3 regions of the Methylobacterium sp. 285MFTsu5.1 genome follow, and region 1 is predicted to be linked to each of the others. Evidence: predicted binding sites of a transcription regulator. Region 1 holds the regulator's gene; each other region holds the start of a gene.
What was found. The regulator LexA, encoded in region 1, represses DNA repair genes until DNA is damaged. The targets are predictions, from matches to a motif close to TGTTCNNNNTGTGTTCNG.
Positions count from the first base shown of each region.

Region 2: the regulator LexA is predicted to act here: its motif matches at 1,559-1,576, upstream of uvrA (excinuclease ABC subunit UvrA).
Region 3: the regulator LexA is predicted to act here: its motif matches at 1,117-1,134, upstream of parE (DNA topoisomerase IV subunit B).

Region 1 covers NZ_KB911273.1:100,094-104,854, reverse strand. The annotation lists gene H288_RS0109100 (hypothetical protein) at 1-199, shown strand, start outside; gene fae (formaldehyde-activating enzyme) at 239-778, opposite strand; gene H288_RS0109090 (hypothetical protein) at 1,099-1,314, shown strand; gene H288_RS0109085 (hypothetical protein) at 1,333-1,782, opposite strand; gene lexA (transcriptional repressor LexA) at 2,033-2,761, shown strand; gene H288_RS0109075 (ComEC/Rec2 family competence protein) at 2,755-4,761, opposite strand, start outside.
Region 2 covers NZ_KB911294.1:10,682-15,442, forward strand. The annotation lists gene uvrA (excinuclease ABC subunit UvrA) at 1-1,403, opposite strand, end outside; gene H288_RS0125980 (MFS transporter) at 1,787-2,965, shown strand; gene H288_RS0125985 (cupin domain-containing protein) at 2,970-3,395, opposite strand; gene H288_RS0125990 (zinc-binding alcohol dehydrogenase family protein) at 3,406-4,425, opposite strand; gene H288_RS0125995 (helix-turn-helix domain-containing protein) at 4,535-4,761, shown strand, end outside.
Region 3 covers NZ_KB911291.1:59,820-64,580, forward strand. The annotation lists gene parE (DNA topoisomerase IV subunit B) at 1-1,010, opposite strand, end outside; gene H288_RS0125090 (hypothetical protein) at 1,382-1,570, shown strand; gene topA (type I DNA topoisomerase) at 1,756-4,440, opposite strand; gene H288_RS0125100 (molybdopterin-dependent oxidoreductase) at 4,741-4,761, opposite strand, start outside.

The DNA.
Region 1 (4,761 bases):
GTCGGTGGCCTCCGAGATCCTCATCGGCCAACCGGCCGCGACCGTCGAGCCGATCATCGCCACCGCCTACCGGACCGCGCTGGCGGAGCGGCGCAAGTCGTTCATCCAGCAGAACGGCTGGTCGGCGTCCTGCTACACCGACCCGGGCAGCAGCACGATGCGCACCCTGTGCTCGGTGGGGCGTATCCCGCCGGGCTGAGGCGGACCTGAGCCGGCAGGATGCGTGGCCTGGGCCCGCTCAGTACTCGATCACGCCGTCGAGCGCGTAGTGCTTCACGGTCTTCCGGTTGGCGATCAGCTCGTCGACCGTGGGCTCGCCCTTGAGGGCGCGGGCGATGGCGAGTTTCGTGGCCTCGTAGTTGGTCCGGTAGAGGTCCTTCTGGTCGAGGTTGTCGTCCTCGGCGCAGCGCTGATCGAGCCAGATCATGATGATCATGCACAGCTCGTCGAGCCCGTCCTTCGGCAGGATGCCCTCGATGATGCAGTCCACGATCGCGTCGCCGGTGGCGGCCTGGACCACGCCGCCGAGGAGCTCGGCATACTCGGCCGTGTGGATCGTGACCTTGGTGGTCATCATCGTGGCCGGGCGCACGAGCTGGTTGAGGTCGCGCACCACGAACATCCGCGTGTGGCCCTGGACCTGCCCCATCATCGACGCGAAGGCCTGACCGACCGGGCCGCGCACCGAGCCGATCAGCACCTCCGGCATGGCGTCGGTGTACTGGCCCTCGGCCGCCAGCACCGTGGCCTCGCCCGTGCGGAACCAGATCTCTTGCATGTTCGAACTCCACCTGATCGGAGCCCGCGGGAGACATCATCGGCGGCCTCGCGTCAATCGCCCCGAAGCCGGCTCCCATCCCGGCCGCCCCTGCCCTCGCCCGCGCTGCGGCGCGGGCGCGGACCCGTGCCGCCCCGCGTCGCCGCGATGCGGCCGCCGGCATCCGCGACGGCGCGCATCTCCACCCCTGCGCGGCCTGTGGCCTTGAGGAACGCGGACAGGCGAGGCAGGGAAGATCGGAGCGCGGCTCCGGGAGCGGTCCCGGGCCTGGCCGTTCCGGTGGGCGCGCGGCGCCGTGCCGGGCATGCGGGAGGAACACGATGGCGGAGAGCACGGACCGGGGCTCCGGCTGGAGCCTTCAGGCGAGCGCCGTGCCCGACGGGGTGCGCCTGGAACTCGCCCTCGCCGACCTCGGCGGTGCGCCGGTCACCGCCGCGATCGTGCTCGACCGGACGGAGGCCCGGGCCTTCGCCCGCGCCCTGCTGGCCGCCGCCGGCGACGCCGCGGAGCGGACCTTCCCGAAGCCGGGCGCCTGAGGACGCGCCGCCGGCCGGTCAGCGCACGCCGAGGCCCGGATTGCGGCCCGGCAGGCGGGGGACCACGGTGCCGCGCTTCTCGATCGGCGCGTCGCAGGCGTAGGCGAACTCGGTCTTCAGCGGATCGAACACGGTCTCGCCGGTGATCCGGCAATCCTCGCGCACGGTCTCGTCGAGATAGGCCCGGGCGGCGGTGCGGAAGCGCTTCACCCGGGTGGCGCCCGGCTCCGGATCGATCCGGACCTCGCTCAGGTTGCAGCCGGTATACTCGCGCAGGGCGTTGGACACGATCAGCATCCGGCGCAGCTGCCGGTTGTCGTAGACCTCGTAGGGCTCCTTGCAGCCGATCGTGACGACCTGGGGAGTGAGCGCCACGTAGTTCCGCGAGATGTAGGAGAATCCGGTGGTGCAGCCGGCGAGGCCGAGGGCGGCGAGGCCGAGGGGCAGCAGAGCTGCGGGTCGTCGCATCCTCGTCATTCCAAGAGGGTCCCAGCCCGCACCCCGGATCCGCCGCCTTCCCGGCGGGGCGCCGCGATGCATTGAAACGGCTCCGCTTGCGCCGTCAATGCGTTTCTCGACCTTCTCCCGCGGGCGCGCCCGCGGCGCGCCGAGCCGAGCGGTGCCGCTCTTGCGGAACACTTGCGGAACGTTTAACCTGTTCGTGATTTGTTTCGGAGACCGTCACGTGGCGGTCCGCCAAGCCGCGAGTCCCCCGTCGATGCTCACGCGCAAGCAGCTGGACCTCCTGCGATTCATCCAGAGCCGGATGCAGGAATGCGGTGTCCCGCCGTCGTTCGACGAGATGAAGGATGCCCTCGATCTCAAGTCGAAATCCGGCATCCACCGGCTGATCACGGCGCTCGAGGAGCGCGGCTTCCTCCGGCGCCTTCCGAATCGGGCGCGCGCCATCGAGGTGATCCGGATCCCCGAGAGCCTGACCCAGGCCGCTCCGGCGACTCAGGCCCCCGCCGAGCCGCGCCGCTTCACGCCGAGCGTGGTCGAGGGCGGTAAGTCCAAGCAGCCGCCGGCCCCGGCGAGCACGCGGATGATCGACGAGTCCGGCCGCGCCATCTCGATCCCGGTCATGGGCCGGATCGCGGCCGGTACCCCCGTCTCGGCGATCCAGAACCAGAGCCACGCCATCACCCTGTCGCCGGACTTCGTGGCCGGCGGCGAGCACTACGCCCTCGAGGTGCGCGGCGACTCGATGGTCGAGGCGGGCATCCTGGACGGCGACCTCGTGGTCATCCGCAAGCAGGAGACGGCCAATACCGGCGACATCATCGTGGCGCTGATCGACGACGAGGAGGCGACGCTCAAGCGCCTGCGCCGCCGCGGCTCGTCGATCGCCCTCGAGGCCGCCAACCCGGCCTACGAGACCCGCGTGCTCGGGCCCGACCGGGTCCGGATCCAGGGCCGCCTTGTGAGCCTCGTCCGCCGCTACTGAAGCGGCTCGGCCGGCGCGTCGCCGGGGGCGAGGTCTCCGCCCGGCGCGGCGTCGGCCTCCGGCGTCGCGGCGACCCCGTCCTCCGCGGGGCGGTCGCCCGGCTCCGCGGTGACCGGCCGCGGCGGTCCCGGCCCGCGCCCGGCGGCCGGCCGCCAGGGCACGGCGCGGCCGTCGTCCCGGGCGTAGCGCGCGGCGAAGCCGTCGCCGTCGGTCCGGAGGGCCACGGCCCCGCGGGCGGCGAGGACGCGCCGGTCGATCACCAGCGGCCCCGTGCAGGTCGGCGGCGCCGCGAGGCCCGTGATCAGCACCGCGGCGCGGGCGCAATCCTCCGGGAAGGCCCGCCGGTCCCGGACCAGGGCGACCGCCCGCCCGTCCGGCAGCCGGGCGGTGCAGCCGAGCCGGTCGCAGCGCCCGCTGCCGGACCGGACGATCAGCCCCGCGGACCGCCGCCCGTCGCCGTCCGCCTTCAGCCACTGCTCGAGGACGAAGCCCGAAGGGCTGCCGAGGGCCGCGAGCCGCCCGTCCGGGCCCCTCACCGCGGCCCCCGCGCCCTGCCGGTCGACGTAGAGGTCGTAGTGGTTGGGCCGGGCCGCGAGGACGAGCCCGAGCAGGACCGGCGGCACGGCGAGCCAGCGCAGGCGCGAGGCCGGCAGCGTCCCCAGCAGCAGGCCGGCGGTCAGCAGGGCGAGCGCCCCGGCGCCGAAGGCCGGCAGCACCAGGACCGCCCGCTCGAACCCGGCGATCCAGTCCGAGATCGCCAGCATCCCGGCCACCGCCTGCCCCATCAGCCACCAGACCGGCCGGTCGAGGGCGAAGGGATAGGCGAGGCAGCCGATTACCGCGGCCGGCATCACCACCAGGGAGACGAGCGGCAGGGTCAGGGCGTTGCCGACGAGGCCGAAGGGCTGGACCGTCTGGAAGTGGTAGGTGGCGAAGGGGGCCGTCGCGACCTGCGCCACCAGGGTCGTGGCCAGGGTCCCGGTGATCGCCGACAGGCCGGTCCCGACGAGCCGCCCGATCCGCCCGGCCCCCGGGCGCACGAGCAGCCGCCCGTCGATCAGCCGCGCGCAGGCGATCAGCCCGGCCACGGCGCCGAAGGACATCTGGAAGCTCGGGCCGAGCAGGCCCTCCGGCTCCCGGGCGAGCGCGATCAGCGCCGCGAGGGCGAGGTTGCGCATCGACAGGGCCGGCCGGTCCACCAGGATCGCGCCGAGCATGATCAGGGTCATGATCAGCGAGCGCTCGGCCGCGATGTCCCAGCCCGAGAAGGCGCAGTAGGCGGTGACGCCGACCATGGCGAAGCCGGCCGCGATCTTCTTGATCGGCCAGAGCAGCGCGCAGAGCGGCACCGCGGCGAGGAGCGCCCGCACCAGCCAGAACACCACGCCGGCGGCCAGCACCATGTGGAGGCCCGAGATCGACACCACGTGGTAGATGCCGGCGGCGCGGAGCGCGTCGTTGGTGGCCGGCCCGATGAGGCCGCGCTTGCCCGTCACCAGGGCCGCCGCCACCGCACCCGCCTGGCCGCCGGCGGCCTCCGCGATCCGGCGCGTGAGCCCGTTGCGCGCCGCGTCGAGCGCAGCGGCGAGCCGCAGGCCCAGCGGCGGCGGCCCGGACGGTTCCCGGACGGTGACGGTGCCGATCAGCGAGCCCACCGCGCCGATCCCCTGGAAATAGGCGTCCCGGGCGAAGTCGTAGCCGCCGGGCCGGGCCGCCTCCGGGGGCGGAAGCAGCCGGGCCGTGGCGGCGACGCCGTCCCCGGGACGCGGGATCGGCGTCTTCCGGAACGAGACCCGGACCCGGGCGGGCCGCGCCTCCGGCGCGAGGCCGGCGAAGCTCTCCACCCGGATCACCAGCCGGGCGCCCACCTCGCGCTCGTCCAGGGCCTCGACCGTTCCGACGAGCGGGCCGATCGTGGTGCGGGTGAGGATCGGTGCGGCGACCTGCGAGACCCGCCAGGTCGCCGCCGCGAAGCCGAGGAACGCGGCCGCCACCGCGAG
Region 2 (4,761 bases), on a different contig from region 1:
AGGTTCGGGATCACGCCCTCGAAGGGCTTGTTGACCGTGTACTTGCGCAAGCCGTCGTCGTAGGCGAAGCGCACCGCCTGCTTGCCCGAGCCGTAGAGCACGATGGCGCGGGCCGTCTCCGACAGGCTCTGCCAGGGGACGCCCGTCTTGAAGCCGAAATGCTCGGCGAGCGCCTCGAGCGTCTGGCCGTAATAGGGCGAGGTCGACTTCGCCCAGGGGCCGACCGCGCCGCGCTTCAGGCTTAAGCCAGGGTCGGAGATCACCAGCTCGGGATCGATCCGCATCTCGTGGCCGATGCCGCTGCAGGTCGGGCAGGCGCCGAACGGGTTGTTGAACGAGAACAGCCGCGGCTCGATCTCCGCGATGGTGAAGCCCGAGACCGGGCAGGCGAAGCGCGACGAGAAGGTGACGGTCCGCGGCGCCTCGCCCTCGGGGGCGTCGGCGAACACGATCTCGGCGACGCCGTCGGCGAGTTCCAGCGCGGTCTCGAAGGACTCGGCCAGCCGCGAGCCGATATCGGCCCGGACCACGATCCGGTCCACCACCACGTCGATGTCGTGCTTGAACTTCTTGTCGAGCTTGGGCACATCGTCGATGGCGTAGTATTCGCCGTTCACGCGCAGCCGCTGGAAGCCTTTCTTCTGATATTCGGCGATCTCCTTGCGGTACTCGCCCTTCCGCCCGCGGACCACGGGCGCCAGCAGGTAGAGCCGGGTCTTCTCCGGCAGCTCCAGCACCCGGTCGACCATCTGCTGGACGGTCTGGCTCTCGATCGGCAGGCCGGTGGCCGGCGAGTAGGGGATGCCGACCCGCGCCCAGAGCAGGCGCATGTAGTCGTAGATCTCGGTCACCGTCCCCACGGTCGAGCGGGGGTTCTTCGAGGTGGTCTTCTGCTCGATCGAGATCGCCGGCGACAGCCCGTCGATCTGGTCGACGTCGGGCTTGGACATCATCTCCAGGAACTGGCGGGCATAGGCCGAGAGCGACTCGACGTAGCGGCGCTGCCCCTCCGCGTAGATCGTGTCGAAGGCGAGCGACGACTTGCCCGAGCCCGAGAGCCCGGTGAAGACCACGAGCTTGTCCCGCGGGATGGTCAGGTCGACGTTCTTGAGATTGTGCTCCCGGGCGCCGCGGATCGCGATGACCCGCCGGTCCTCGACGGGGGCCGGCGCGGCGTCGAACAGGGCCTCCAGCTTGGCGTCGATGGCGGCTTCGTTCCGCGCGCCGGGGGAGCTGGATTTCGCGCGAACCGGCTTGGACTCGGGCGCCTTGGACTGGGGCGCCTTGGCCGTCGCCGGGGCTTTCGGAGCCGTCTTGGAAGGCGCTTTGGCGGCAGCTTTCGGTGCGGCTTGGGCAGCACCGACGCGGCTTGCGGCACGACTTCCAGCTTGGGCTTTGGCCATGAGGGCGGCGGTCTTTCGAGGCGTCGACCGAGGCATCGACGAAATCGGACGGATTCGCGCGCGGGCCAGCCGCCGCTCCGGCTCATGTCGAGCCCGAGGGGGCCCGCGGCAAGATGCGGCCGGCGGGACGCAGGCCCGTCATGCGCCGCCCTTGCTAGAACGAAACGCGTACGTCGGCAACCGCTCGGTGAACGCGCGACCGTCTTCGCGAGCGCAGCGAAGCGATGACGCGGTGGAGCCAGCGGCCGCGATCGGAGTCCGGTGGCCCCAGCTTCGCCGTAGCTCGATTCGCCAAACCTTGGCCCACCTTCGGTGTTGCACCGCGGGCGCCGAGATCCACGTCGCCGTATCCCGCCCTCAGATCCACATCCCGACAGGTATCGATGCCAGCATGCGACGCGACCGATCCGGCCGCCCTCCGCGGTTCCGACGACCGCACGGCCACCCAGCAGCGCCTGTCCACGCGGCTGCTGTTCCTGATCGTGGGCATCGCCAACGCCACCTGGGCGCCCCTGGTGCCGCTGGTGAAGGACCGCGCCGGCCTCGACGCGGCGGGGCTCGGCCTGCTGCTCCTCACCTTCGGCGTCGGCTCGATCCTGGCGATGCCGAGCGCCGGGGCCGCGGCCGCGCGGCTCGGCTTCCGGCCGGTCCTGCTCGCCGGCACGCTCGCGATCGGCCTCGCCCTGCCGGTGCTGGCCGTGGGCTCCGGGCTCGTGCCGCTCACCGGGGCGCTGCTGCTGTTCGGGGCCGGGATGGGGGCGGTGGACTGCGTCATGAACCTGCAGGCCGTCGCGGTGGAGCGCGCCGCCGGGCGCCCGATGATGTCGGGCTTCCACGGCCTCTACAGCCTCGGCTGCATCCTGGGGGCGCTGCTGGCCAGCGTCCTGATGGGCACCGGCCTGGGCGCCGGCTGGAGCGTGCTGATCCTGGTCGCCGGCATCGTGGCCCTGTTCGCGGCCGCCTGGCCGGGCATCCTTCCGGCCGGCGGGACAGGGGGAAGCGGCGGGCCCGCCTTCGCGCTGCCCCGCGGCCCGGTGCTGGTACTGGGCCTGCTCTGCTTCGTGGTGTTCCTGACCGAGGGCTCGGCCCTCGACTGGAGCGCGGTGTTCCTGATCCAGCAGCGCGGGCTCGATCCGGCCTGGGCGGCGCTCGGCTACGCCTCCTTCTCGGTCACCATGACGGCCGGCCGGCTCGGCGGGGATGCGATCGTGGCCCGCCTCGGCCGGCGGCCCGTGGTGATCCTCGGCGGCCTGCTGGCGGCGGCCGGCCTCGCGCTCTCGGTCGTCATCCTGGCCTGGGAGGCGGCGCTCGCCGGCTACGCCCTGGTCGGGGCGGGCTGCGCCAACATCGTCCCGGTCCTGTTCACGGCGGCGGGGCGCCAGACCGCGATGCCCGCGCGCGTGGCGGTGCCGGCGGTGACGACGCTGGGCTATGCCGGGGTGCTGGCGGGGCCCGCGCTGATCGGCTTCGCCGCGCAGGCGCTCGGCCTGCCCGCGTCCCTGCTGATCGTGGCGGCGCTGCTCCTCGGCGTGGCGGCGGCCGGCCGGTCCCTGCGGGTGTGACCCCTCACGCCTCGGCGTTGCGCGCCATGAAGGTGGCGGGCGTCCCGTCCTCCGGGTTCACGAAGACGATGTCGGTCGGCGCCCGCCGGGGCGTGTCGATCGACAGGAACACCACCGGGTCCCCGGGCTCGAGCACCGGCATCGCGTGGACCGTGCCCTTCTCGAAGAACAGGAGCTGGCCCGGGCCGAACGCCGTCTCGGCGGCCGGATCGCCCAGCCAGACCCGGCCCCGGCCCGAGAGGCAGTAGAGGTACTCGTCGCAGGTGGCGTGATAGTGCGGCGGGGTCGGCCGGTAGATCCGGAACACCCGGGCGCTCGCCGCCTCCCGGTCGGTCAGGTAGGTGTCGACCAGGAGGGTCTCGGCGCTGTCGGGCAGACCCGCCGCCAGCGCCGTCACGTCGAAGAGGCCGGTCCCCGCCGCGTCCGCCATCACGTCCTCCTCAATCGGAAAACCCTTCGAGCACGATCTTCCCCCTGGCGCGCCCGCTCTCGACCAGCGCGTGGGCGCGCCGCAGGTTCGCGGCGTCGATCCGCCCGTAATGCTCCCCCAGGGTGGTGCGCAGGCGCCTGGAATCAACGAGGCGGGATATCTCGTCGAGGAGCGCCCCCTGGGCGGCGATGTCGGCGGTGGCGAACATCGAGCGGGTGAACATGAACTCCCAGTGCAGCGACAGGCTCTTGCGCTTGAGGAGCCCGACGTCGAGGCGCTCCGGATCGTCGATCAGGGCGAGGCGGCCCTGCGGGGCGATCAGCTCCACGATCGCGGCGAGGTGGGCGTCGGTGTTGGTCGTGGAGAAGACGAGACCCGGCGCGCCGATCCCCAGGGCCGCCACCTCCGCCGCCAGGGATCTGGAATGGTCGACCACGTGGTGGGCGCCGAGGTCGCGGCACCAGGCCGCCGTCTCAGGCCGCGACGCGGTGGCGATCACGGTGAGGTCGGTGAGTTCCCGGGCGAGCTGGATCGCCACCGAGCCGACGCCCCCCGCGCCGCCGACGATCAGGATCGCCGGGGCCGCGCCCGGCACCGGCTTGTCCACGTCGAGCCGGTCGAACAGGGTCTCCCAGGCGGTGATCGCGGTGAGCGGCAGGGCGGCGGCCTGCGCCCAGTCGAGGCTCTCCGGCTTGTGCCCGACGATGCGGGCATCGACGCAATGGTATTCGGCGTTCGTCCCCGGCCGGGTGAGGTCGCCCGCGTAGAACACCGCGTCGCCCGCGGCGAAACCCTGGACCTCCGCGCCGGCGGCGACGACGGTGCCGGCCGCGTCCCAGCCGAGCACCTTGGTGCCGCCTTCCTCCGGCTCGGCCCGCCGCCGGACCTTGGTGTCGACCGGGTTCACCGAGACCGCCTCGACCTTCACCAGCAGGTCGCGCGGGCCGGGCTCGGGCTGGGGCAGGTCGAGGTCGACCAGGGCCTCGGGATCGGTGATCGGCAGGGACTTGCGGTAGCCGACGGCGCGCATGGTGATCTCCTCGGAGTGTCGCCGCAGGAGATGCCGCCCGCCTTCACGGGCCGCAAGTACGCACATAAAACGCCACTAGTGCCGGAAATGATACCGTCGGAGACAGCCCATGCCCCGCACCCGCCGCCACACGGGCGCCTGCAGCCCCGGCTGCGCCGTCGAGGCGACGCTCCGGCTCATCGACGGCAAGTGGAAGGGCGTGATCCTCTACCACCTGCTGGAGGGGACCCTGCGCTTCAACGAGATCCGGCGGCGCCTCGCCAGCGTGACCCAGCGCATGCTCACCAACCAGCTGCGCGAAATGGAAGCCGACGGCCTGATCACCCGGACGGTCTA
Region 3 (4,761 bases), on a different contig from region 1:
ACGCGCAGGCCGGCCTCGTGGGTGCCGCCCTCGGGCGTCGGGATCGTGTTGCAGTAGGAGTGCGAGATCCCGTCCTCGGCGACCATCCAGGCCACCGCCCATTCGAGCGACCCGTGCGAGCCCGGCTTGGTGATCTTGCCGGAGAACATGGCGTCGGTGACGAGTTCCTTCCCGTCGATGTCGCGGGCGAGGTAGTCGCGCAGCCCGTCGGGGAAGCGGTGCACCGCCTCGGGCGGAACGTCCTCCAGCCCCTCGAGGAGGGCCGGGGCGCAGCGCCAGCGGATCTCGACGCCGCCGAACAGGTAGGCCTTGGAGCGCGCCATCTTGAACAGGCGGCGCGGGTCGAACTTCAGCGAGCCGAAGATCTGGGCGTCCGGGTGGAAGCGCACGCGCGTGCCGCGGCGGTTCTGCACCCGGCCGACCAGTTCCAAGGCCCCTTGGGCATGACCGCGCGAGAACGTCTGCCGGTAGAGCGTCTGGTTGCGCGCCACCTCGACCTCCAGCAGGTCGGAGAGTGCGTTCACCACCGAGATGCCGACGCCGTGCAGGCCGCCCGAGGTCTCGTAGACCTTCGAGTCGAACTTACCGCCGGCGTGCAGCGTGGTCATGATGACCTCGAGCGCCGACTTGCCGGGGAATTTCGGGTGCGGGTCGACCGGGATGCCGCGGCCGTTGTCGGTGACGACGAGGGCGCCGGTCTCCTCAAGCTCCACCTCGATGAAGCTGGCATGGCCGGCGACCGCCTCGTCCATCGAGTTGTCGATCACCTCGGCGAACAGGTGGTGGAGCGCCCGCTCGTCGGTGCCGCCGATATACATGCCGGGCCGGCGCCGGACGGGCTCCAGCCCCTCCAGCACCTCGATGTCGGAGGCGGTGTAGCCGCCCTCCGGCTCGGCGGCCGCGAGCGTCGCCACGGAGGCCGCCGAATCCAGCCGCCGCCGCGGCTCGGGCGGGCGGGCCGCCGCGCCCTTGCCGCCCGGCCCGAACAGGTCCCGCGCCGGATCGCTCACGCGCGGCCTCCTGGCGCGCGGCGCGTCGGCCGGCTCGGCTTCGCGCAGACGGGTCTTGGGACGGGTCTCGGGTCGTGGAGCATGCGCCTTCATCCCCGCATGATAGCGGAACAAACCATAAACATCAAAGCCGTTCGCCCTGCGGCGAGGCGGTCGCATCATCGCATGCTGCGCTGCCGCGAGCGAGGGCCGCGTCCGTGCCGGCACACGGTTCCGCGCGCCGGGCCGTCATCACGACGTTGCACAACAATGGGTTAAGGCTTTCTCGTGACCCGCATGCCCGGCTTCCACAGGCGACGCCCGGAACAGAACGGGACGATCGACGTTGGTGGCGGAGATAAATCTTGACCGTGGTCAGGGAGCCGCAGTCCATGAGCGACGCCGCGATCGAGGCCCGCCGCCTCACGTTGATCCGCTTCGAGCACGCGGCCGGCGCCGCCTTCGGCTGCGACGATGACTCGGCTGTCGTGCCGGCCGGTCGGGCGCTGATGAACTCCACCACCCTCGCGCTCGCGACCTTCGCGACGGCCGTGGCGGCGACGATCACCTACCTGGTCTGAACCCGATCGCTGACCGCAACCCGCGGTGAGGGGCGGCAACGCTGCCTCTGCCACGTCTTTGCGAGCGGAGCGAAGCAACCCAGTCGGCGCCACGTTCGAACGCCTCGCGCTGCACTGGATTGCTTCGCTCCGCTCGCAAGGACGGGCGGGCTTGCCGGCCCGCCTCAGCCTCGTCCACGAACGCTTCAGCCCGCGCTCGACGTCTTCGCCGCCGCCTTCTTGGCCGCAGGCTTCTTCGCGGCGGTCTTCTTCGCCGCCGGCTTGTCGCCGCCCGCGGCCCGCGCCGACCCTTTCCGGACCGCCCCGCGCTTTGCCGGCTTGCCGCCGCCCGCGGCGCGCTTGGCGTTCACCAGGGCGATCGCCTCGTTGAGGGTCAGCGCCTCGGCGCTCATCGTCTTCGGCAGCGTGGCGTTGACCTCGCCGTCCGTGACGTAGGGCCCGTACTTGCCGGCCTTGACCACGAGATCGCGGCCGCTGGCCTCGTCCTTGCCGAGCGGCCGGCCCGGATCGGCGGCCGGGCGGCCGCGGCCGCCGCCCTGCTCCTTGGCGACGATCAGGTCGATGGCGCGGTTAGCCCCGATCTCCAGCACGTCGTCGTCCTTGCCGAGATTGGCGTAGGTCTTCCCGTGCTGCACGTAGGGTCCGAATCGGCCGAGATTGGCCAGGATCGGCTCGCCGGTCTCGGGGTGGCGGGCCACCTCGCGGGGCAGCGCCAGCAGGGCCAGCGCCTTGTTGAGATCCACGTCCGAGGGGCTGAGCCCCTTGGGCAGCGACGAGCGCTTCGGCTTCTCGGCGCCCTTCTCGGCGGAGGCCTCGCCGAGCTGGAGGAACGGCCCGAAGCGGCCGTCGCGCAGCGTCACCGGCAGGCCGGTCGCGGGATCGTCGCCCAGCACCCGCACGCCCGGCTGGCCACCCTCGGCCGAGGAGCCGTCACCGTCGCCGTCGACGCCCGAGGCCGAGAGCTGCCGGGTGTACTTGCACTCCGGGTAGTTCGAGCAGCCGATGAAGGCGCCGAACTTGCCGAGCTTCAGCGACAGCTGGCCTGAGCCGCAGGTCGGGCAGGTGCGCGGGTTCGAGCCGTCGCCCTTGTCGGGGAAGATGTGCGGGCCGAGGAGGCCGTTCAGCGCCTCCAGCACGTCGGCGACGCGCAGCTCCTTGGTCTCACCGATCGCCGCGGAGAAGTCGCGCCAGAAGTCGCGCAGCACCGCCCGCCAGTCGATCTCGGCGTTGGAGACCCGGTCGAGCTGCTCCTCGAGGCCGGCGGTGAAGTCGTACTCGACGTAGCGCCGGAAGAAGCTCTCGAGGAAGCCCGTGACGAGCCGCCCCTTGTCCTCCGGCTGCAGCCGCTTCTTCTCGATCTTGACGTATTCGCGATCCCGCAAGGTCTGGAGAACCGCGGCATAGGTCGACGGGCGGCCGATGCCGAGCTCCTCCATGCGCTTCACGAGGCTCGCCTCGGAGTAGCGCGGCGGCGGCTCGGTGAAGTGCTGGGTCGAGCTGATCCGCTCGCGGGCGAGCGGGTCGCCGGCCTTCATGGGCGGCAGGCGGCGGCTTTCCTCGTCCTCCTCGTCGTCCTTGCCCTCCTGGTAGAGGGTCAGGAAGCCATCGAACTTCACCACCTGGCCGGTGGCGCGCAGGTCGATGGTCCGCGGTCCGACCTTGGCGGTGACGTCGACGGTGGTCCGCTCCAGCTCGGCCGATTCCATCTGGCTGGCCATGGTGCGGGTCCAGATCAGCTCGTAGAGCCGGGCCTGCTCGGGCTCGAGGTGGCGCGCCACCGTCTTGGGCAGGCGGCCCATGTCGGTGGGGCGCACCGCCTCGTGGGCCTCCTGGGCGTTCTTGGCCTTGACGCTGTACTTGCGCGGAACGTCCGGCACGTAGCGGTCGCCGAACTCCTTGCCGATCACCCGGCGGGCGTCCTGGATCGCCTCCGGCGCCATGTCGACGCCGTCGGTCCGCATGTAGGTGATGATGCCGACCGTCTCGCCGCCGATATCGACGCCCTCGTAGAGCCGCTGGGCGACCCGCATGGTCTGGGCCGGCGCCATCCCGAGCTTGCGGGAGGCCTCCTGCTGGAGGGTCGAGGTGGTGAAGGGCGGCTGCGGGTGGCGCTTGGCGGGCTTCGCCTCGACGCTCGCCACCTGGAAGGTCGCGAGTTCCAGGTCGCGCTTGAAGGCGGCCGCCTCCTCGCCCGTGCCGACGTCGAGGCGCTGGATCCGCTTGCCGTCGGCGCCCACGAGGCGGGCCTCGAAGGTCGCGCCGTCGGCGGTCGTCAGCGTCGCGATGAGCGTCCAGTACTCGCGCGGCTTGAACCGCTCGATCTCCATCTCGCGCTCGACCACGAGCCGGAGCGCCACGGACTGAACGCGCCCGGCCGAGCGGGCGCCCGGCAGCTTGCGCCACAGGACCGGCGAGAGGTTGAAGCCGACGAGGTAGTCGAGCGCCCGGCGCGCCAGGTAGGCGTCGACCAGCGCCTGGTCGATCTCCCGCGGCTTGCGCATCGCCTGCTCGACCGACGCCTTGGTGATGGCGTTGAAGGTCACGCGCTCGACCGGGATGCCCTTGAGCGCCTTGCGGGCGGTGAGCGCCTCCAGCACGTGCCAGGAGATCGCCTCGCCCTCGCGATCCGGGTCGGTGGCGAGGATCAGCTTGTCGGCGCCCTTGACCGCCTTGGCGATCTCCGAGACCCGGCTCGCCCCGCGGTCGGCCAGCTCCCAGACCATGTGGAAGTCCTGCTCGGGATCCACCGAGCCGTCCTTGGGCGGCAGGTCGCGGATATGCCCGAAGGAGGCGATGACTTCATAATCGCGGCCGAGATACTTATTGATCGTCTTGGCTTTGGCCGGCGACTCGACGACGACGACTTTCATTCAGACCTCTGCCCCTGACGGAGCCTGGGCGCGACGGACGAATTCTGTTCGAGATTCGCGTGGGACGTATGCCCGCCGTCGGGCCGGGGCCGCGCGCCGGGCACAAGTGGGTCACGGGCGGCGGGTTGTCAAATCGCGAGGTTGTTCGGGGGAGCCACTGCGCGGCACTTTTCGGGCCGGGTCCTGATCAGGTTCCGCGTCGCTCCACCTGTCCGGGGAAGAGGCCATGCAGGATGAAACGCGGCCCGGGCTCCAGCACGGAACTTGCCGCGTCAGCAGCTCAAAATCCCGTCAGTCGCCTCAGATCCCCGCGTACCACTC